2 linked regions of the Gemmatimonas sp. genome follow. The protein of the gene in region 1 interacts with the protein of each later gene in a pairwise test. Links are inferred from orthologs where the notes say so. Each region holds a gene or a part of one and is shown in the gene's direction. Other genes may lie near its edges. The genes, in order: gyrA and gyrB.

What was found.
Region 2: the proteins of gyrA (region 1) and gyrB interact in binary tests that used the Escherichia coli proteins (3 or more experiments, as listed by UniProt). The link is inferred for Gemmatimonas sp. from one-to-one orthologs.

The regions. Positions count from the first base shown.
Region 1 is NZ_JANPLK010000003.1:55,787-59,202, forward strand. What follows is about bases 133-3,228. They hold gyrA (DNA gyrase subunit A), read left to right. Parts: upstream 133-461; coding sequence 462-2,996; downstream 2,997-3,228. Other genes in these bases: RMP10_RS02020 (hypothetical protein), read left to right, coding at 133-325; RMP10_RS02030 (diguanylate cyclase), read left to right, coding at 3,026-3,228. Also shown: more of RMP10_RS02020, read left to right, coding at 1-132; more of RMP10_RS02030, read left to right, coding at 3,229-3,416. UniProt on the Escherichia coli protein: A type II topoisomerase that negatively supercoils closed circular double-stranded (ds) DNA in an ATP-dependent manner to maintain chromosomes in an underwound state.
Region 2 is NZ_JANPLK010000027.1:35,479-38,702, forward strand. Bases 223-3,126 are described here. They hold gyrB (DNA topoisomerase (ATP-hydrolyzing) subunit B), read left to right. Parts: upstream 223-644; coding sequence 645-2,609; downstream 2,610-3,126. Other genes in these bases: RMP10_RS07680 (DUF721 domain-containing protein), read left to right, coding at 223-493; RMP10_RS07690 (cytochrome c peroxidase), read right to left, coding at 2,699-3,126. In the rest of the region: DNA replication and repair protein RecF, read left to right, coding at 1-182; more of RMP10_RS07680, read left to right, coding at 179-222; more of RMP10_RS07690, read right to left, coding at 3,127-3,224. UniProt on the Escherichia coli protein: DNA gyrase negatively supercoils closed circular double-stranded DNA in an ATP-dependent manner to maintain chromosomes in an underwound state.

The DNA.
Region 1 (3,416 bases):
CGTGGTGCCCGGTTTCGCCGACATGGACTTCCCGAAGGCGCCGCGGCCGCGGGTGAAGGCGTACTTCGGGCCGGAAGGACAGCAGCGGGCCCGCGACGAATTCTTCACGGCGGTGGGCGCCAAGAATCCGAGCGCCGATCTGTCGTACATCGTGGTGGCGCCGATGGTGATCTGGCGGGACTACGCGGTGGTCGGGGTGAACCGTCCGCGCGAGCGGGGCGGAATCGCGGTGGGCTCGGGGAGCAACGGTGGCGCCGCGTATCTGCTGCGCCGGGTCGGCGGCGAGTGGCGGCTGCTCTCGATCGTACGCAGCTGGGGCGCCTGACTCCGGTTGAGTTTCTAAGTCGTTGAAATGCATTAGGTTATGCCAGACCCGACGCGTTGTTTTTACGCCTCGGGTCGTGTATATTTAAAGGCTGTCGATCAAAGTTGCGGACCACGTCTCTCCTGCCCGACGTCACATGACTGCACCGAACGCCCGCGAACGCATCCTGCCGCGCCTCATCGACGAGGAAGTCAAGGAATCGTTCATCAACTATTCCATGAGCGTCATCGTCTCGCGTGCACTGCCCGACGTGCGTGATGGCCTCAAGCCTGTGCATCGCCGCGTGTTGTACGCGATGAACGAGCTCGGACTGTTGCCGGGGCGTCCGTTCAAGAAGTCGGCGACCGTCGTTGGTGACGTGCTTGGCAAGTATCACCCGCACGGTGACAGCAGCGTGTACGACGCGCTCGTGCGTATGGTCCAGACGTTCTCGCTGCGTTATCCGCTGGTAGACGGCCAAGGCAATTTCGGCTCGATGGACGGCGATAACGCGGCCGCCTATCGCTATACCGAAGCGCGACTGACGCGCATGTCGGTGGAAATGCTCGAAGACATCGACAAGAATACCGTCGACTTCGCGCCGAATTTCGACGATCGTCTTCAAGAGCCGCGTGTTCTGCCCTCGGGCGTGCCGAACCTGCTGGTGAACGGTTCGTCGGGTATCGCGGTGGGCATGGCGACGAACATTCCGCCGCACAATTTGCGCGAAGTCGTAAGCGCCGTGATCGCGATGATCGACAACCCCGAACTCGAAGGTGCGGCCTTGCGCGCGATCGTGCGCGGCCCCGACTTCCCGACGGGCGGCTACATCTACGGTCGCGCCGGTATCGCCGATTATCAGGATACGGGTCGCGGGCGCATCGTGATGCGTGCGAAGGCCGTGATCGAAGAGAAGGAATCGACCGGCCGTTCGCAGATCGTCATCACCGAAGTGCCGTACCAGGTGAACAAGGCGAAGCTGGTCATCGACATCGCGGAGCTGGTGCGCGATCAGAAGCTCACCGGCATCAGCGCGCTGCGCGACGAGTCCGACCGTGATGGTATCCGCGTGGTCGTCGAGCTCAAGCGTGACGCGATCCCGCGTGTGGTGCTCAATCAGCTGTACAAGCACACCGCCATGCAGAGCACATTCGGTGTGATCATGCTGGCGCTCGTGCCCGACGTGAACACGCGACAGCTCGTGCCCAAGGTGCTCACGCTCCGGCAGTGCATCGGTCACTACATCGAGCACCGCCACGAAGTGATCGTGCGGCGTACGCAGTTCGATCTCGACAAGGCGCTCGAACGTGAGCACATCCTCGAGGGACTGAAGATCGCCGTCGACAATATCGACGAAGTGATCCGCATGATCCGCGCGGCCGACGACACTCCCACGGCCAGCCTGCAGCTGCAGGCGCGCTTCGGGCTCTCCGAGCGGCAGGCGGAAGCGATCCTCAACATGCGCTTGGCCAAGCTCACCGGCCTCGAGCGCGACAAGCTCGAGGAAGAACTTGTCGAAGTGCGCGCGTTCATCCTCGAGATGCGCAGCATCCTCGAGTCGCGTCCGCGCCGCATGGACATCATGAAGGGCGAGCTGCTGAAGCTGATGGAGACCTACGGCGACGAGCGCCGCACGGAAATCGTCAGCGATGAAGGCGAGTTCTCGATCGAGGATCTGATCGCCGAAGAGGAGATGGTCGTCACCATCTCGCACAACGGCTACATCAAGCGCACGCCGCTGTCACTGTACAACCGCCAGGGGCGTGGCGGTCGCGGCAAGTCCAGCGCGGATCTCAAGGAAAACGATTTCATCGAGCGCTTTTACGTGGCGAGCACGCACACGTACATGCTCATCTTCACCGATGACGGCCGTTGCTTCTGGCTCAAGGTGCACGAGCTGCCGCAGGCCGGGCGCAACACGCGCGGCAAGCCGATCGTGAACCTCATCAACGTCACGCCCGACACGCGCATCCGCGCGATCGTGCTCACGCGCGAGTTCAGCGACACCGAATTCCTGCTGTTCTGCACGCGCAAGGGGACGGTCAAGAAGACCGCGCTGTCGCAGTACAGCAATCCGCGCTCGAATGGCATCAAGGCCATCAAGGTCGAAGAAGGCGACGAGCTGATGGACGTGCAGGTGACGTCGGGCAGCAACGATGTCGTGCTGGCCACGCGCCATGGTCTCTCGGTGCGCTTCCACGAAAGCGACGTGCGCGAGATGGGCCGCGACACGACCGGTGTGAAAGGCATCGAACTGCGCCCCGAAGATCAGCTGGTGGGCATGGTCGTGATCAAGCGCGAAGCGACGCTGCTCGTCGTGACCGAAAAGGGTCTCGGCAAGTGCAGCGAAGTGAGCGAGTACCGTGTGCAGAAGCGCGGCGGCAAGGGCATCCTGACGCTGAACCGCACCGCCAAGACCGGCGACGTGGTCGCGCTGATGGAAGTGGTACCGGAAGACGAGCTGATGCTGATGACGCGTCAGGGTGTGGCGATTCGCTCGCGGGTGAGCGAAATCCGCGTCACGGGTCGTGCGGCCCAGGGCGTCAAGCTGGTGGCACTCGATGACCACGATGTGGTGCAGGCGGTGGCTCGCGTGATTCCCGACGACAAGGATGACGTCGACGGCGTAGAAGGCAGCGAAGGGGATGCGTCGACCGGAGAGCTCGGGCTCGATGGTGGTGGCGACGCGTGATCGCAAGCGCCCGCTGATCGCGACGGCTGATGCCCATTTCCCGAATTCTCGTCGCTGACGACGATGTGGCCGTCCTCGAATCCGTCACCTGGCTGTTGCAGGAGAACGGGTACGAGGTGATTCCCGCCAATGGCGGGATGGCCTGTCTCGAACAGCTCGAGAAGCGCGCGCCCGATCTGCTGCTCCTCGACATCCTGATGCCGGATGCCGATGGATGTCAGCTGCTCGAGCGCATCAAGAGCGAAGAGCGCTGGCGTGATTTGCCGGTGCTCATGCTGTCCGCGCAACCGCCGGAGGAAGCGTCGGTGCGGTCGTTGGGATTGGGTGCGGCCGATTTCATCCGCAAGCCGTATCGGCCGAAGGAGTTGTTGGCGCGCGTGCAGGCGCAGCTGCGCACGGGGGCCATGCTCCGCTCCACCC
Region 2 (3,224 bases), on another replicon or contig:
ATCCCTTCGCCGAGCTCGACCTCGGGCGGGCGGGACGCGTGCTGGCGTTGCTGGAAGATTCCGGCGCCTCGCAGGTGTTGTTGGCGGTGCCTCGTGTGGAAGACATTCCGGCGGCGTTCACGCGTCTCGAACAGCGCGCCATGTGTGACGGCCTGCTGCAACCGCTCTTGAGGCCGGCATGAGTTCCGATCCCAAAAAGCGCGCGCCCGCCAGGCTGGGCGATGTGCTCGCCTCCGTGTTGCAGCACGCCGGGCTCACCGATCGGGTGGCGCAGGCGGCGGTGATTCCGGAATGGCCGTCGCTGGTGGGAGCGCAGATCGCGACCGTGACCGAGCCATTGCTGCTGCAGCAGGACGGTACGCTGGTGGTGATGGTGAAGACGCACGCCTGGATGCAGGAGCTCACGTTCCTCGAGCCCGACCTGCTGCGGTCGTTGAACCGGGACACGTCGCGTCCCCCGGTCACCCGGCTGCGCTGGATGCTGCAGCGCTGAGCTCGCCTCGCTCGCAAGTTGTTCAACAACAACAACTTGCGGTATAACCGCCGAGTTGCTTGCGGAGGCCGGATCGAGTACATTTAGGGGTTGTGTTTGCAGGCCAGTGGAATGGCCGCAGCGGTTCATTTCTTCGGGATATCCCCACCTCATGGCGAATAGCAGCGAACAGCCCGAGAACGGGTACGGCGCAAACAGCATCACCGTTCTCAAGGGGCTCGAAGCGGTCCGCAAGCGCCCCGGCATGTACATCGGCTCCACGTCGGCGCGTGGTCTCCACCACCTCGTGTACGAAGTGGTGGACAACTCGATCGACGAAGCGTTGGCCGGCCATGCCGACCGCGTGCACGTGATCATTCACGAGGACGATTCCATTTCCGTTGAAGACAACGGCCGTGGTATTCCCGTGGACATGCACCCGGTCGAGAAGATGCCGGGTGTCGAGCTTGCCATGACCGTGCTGCACGCCGGCGGCAAGTTCGACAAGGACACGTACAAGGTGTCCGGCGGTCTGCACGGTGTCGGCGTGTCGGTGGTGAACGCGCTGTCGAAGCAGCTGAAGGTGTGGATCAAGCGCGACGGCAAGGAGCATTACATGGACTTCGAGCGTGGCATCACGCAGACGAAGCTCAAAGTGATGCGCAGTGTCGCGGCGAAGGAAACGGGCACCCGCGTGTGGTTCAAGCCTGACGCCGAGATCTTCCAGGAAACGCTGCGCTACGAGTGGGTTACCCTCGCCAGCCGTCTTCGCGAGCTCGCGTATCTGAACAAGGGCATTCAGATCACGTTGCGCGACGAGCGCCCCGACGAAATGAAGGACGGCCAGGCCCGCGAAGAAGTGTTCTTTGCGCGCGGTGGCCTCAAGGAGTTCGTCACGTATCTCATTGGCAACAAGAAGCCGCTGCACCAGGACGTGGTGTACATCGACACGACGCGCGATGATATCGGCATCGAGATGGCGCTGCAGTACAACGACAGCTACGCCGAGAACGTGTTCTCGTTCGTGAACAACATCAACACGCACGAAGGCGGCACGCACCTGACTGGCTTCAAGAGCGCGCTGACGACGGTCATCAACAAGTACATTCAGGAAAAGTCGACACTCAACAAGAAGGACAAGGAAACGCGCTTGTCCGGCGACGATGTCCGTGAAGGACTCACCGCCGTGCTGTCGGTCAAGGTGCTGGAGCCGCAGTTCGAAGGACAAACCAAGACCAAGCTCGGCAATTCAGAAGTTGAAGGCGCCGTACGTAGCGTCTTGAATGAGTTGCTCTCGCAGTACCTCGACGAGCATCCGAAGTCGGCCAACATCATCATCGACAAGGCGATGTCGGCGGCGCGGGCCCGTGAAGCGGCGCGCAAGGCGCGCGATCTCACGCGCAAGAAGTCGGCGCTCGACGTGGCCAACCTGCCCGGCAAGCTGGCCGACTGTTCGCTCTCCGACCCGGCGCTCTGCGAGATCTATCTCGTGGAAGGCGACTCGGCCGGCGGTTCGGCCAAGCAGGGGCGCAAGCGTGACTTCCAGGCGATTTTGCCGCTGCGCGGTAAGATCATCAACGTCGAGAAGGCGCGCTTCGACAAGGTGCTGAACAACGAGGAAATCCGGACGATCATCACGGCGATCGGGTCGGGCATCAAGGAAGAGTTCGACCTGTCCAAGACGCGCTACCACAAGATCATCATCATGACCGACGCCGACGTGGACGGCGCGCACATTCGTACGCTGCTGCTCACGTTCTTCTTCCGTCAGATGCCGGAGCTGATCGACGCTGGGTACATGTATATCGCGCAGCCGCCCCTGTATCGGGTGGCCAAGGGCAAGGAAGAGTACTACGCCTACACCGAGAAGGAGCGCGACGGCTATGTCGAGCGACTTGGAGGTCCCGAAGGCCGCGGCAATATCATGATCCAGCGCTACAAGGGTCTCGGTGAAATGAACCCCGAGCAGCTCTGGAAGACCACCATGGATCCGGAAACGCGCACGATGTTCCGCGTGACGATGGATGACGCCGTGCTGGCCGACCAGACGTTCCAGACGCTCATGGGCGACGAAGTGGAGCCGCGCCGGTTGTTCATCGAAACGAATGCGCGGTTCGTGAGTAACCTGGATATCTAGTACGAGTGCTGCAGCACGTCCGTACGCAAAACCCGACACTCACGAGAGTGTCGGGTTTTGCGTTTACGTCCGGTGAAGCACCCGCGTTCTTACCGCCCGAATGGATTCGAGAACCTCACATCCGTCAGGAACGTGTTGTCCGTGAGCGTCCCCAGGAACGCCACCAATGACGCCCGCTCGGCCGCCGACAGATTGAGCCGCAACGGCGGCGCATTACCCCCGCCACCGGCACGCAACCGGTTGTCGAGCCCCGGATTGTTCTGCACGCCGGTGTCGTAGAAAGCGATCACCTGCTCGAGCGTCTGGAAGCGGCCATCATGCATGTACGGCGGTCTCACGGCGATGTTGCGCAGCGACGGTGACTTGAAGCGTCCGTTCCCCGCCCCGACGTCGGTGATCGTAGCATCGAGACCGGTGTTGTGCACGCCGTCGCTGATGTGCGCGTTCGTGCCGTGACAGCGGGCGCAGCCGGCGCGGCCGTTGAAGAGATCCTGCCCAGCCAGTTCCTGCGCCGTGAAGCTCGCCGCGAAGTTCGGGACGCCGTTCACCCCGAAGGCGCGGTCGAACTTCGAGTTCACGGACACCAGCGACCGCACGAACTGCGAGAGCGCGAGA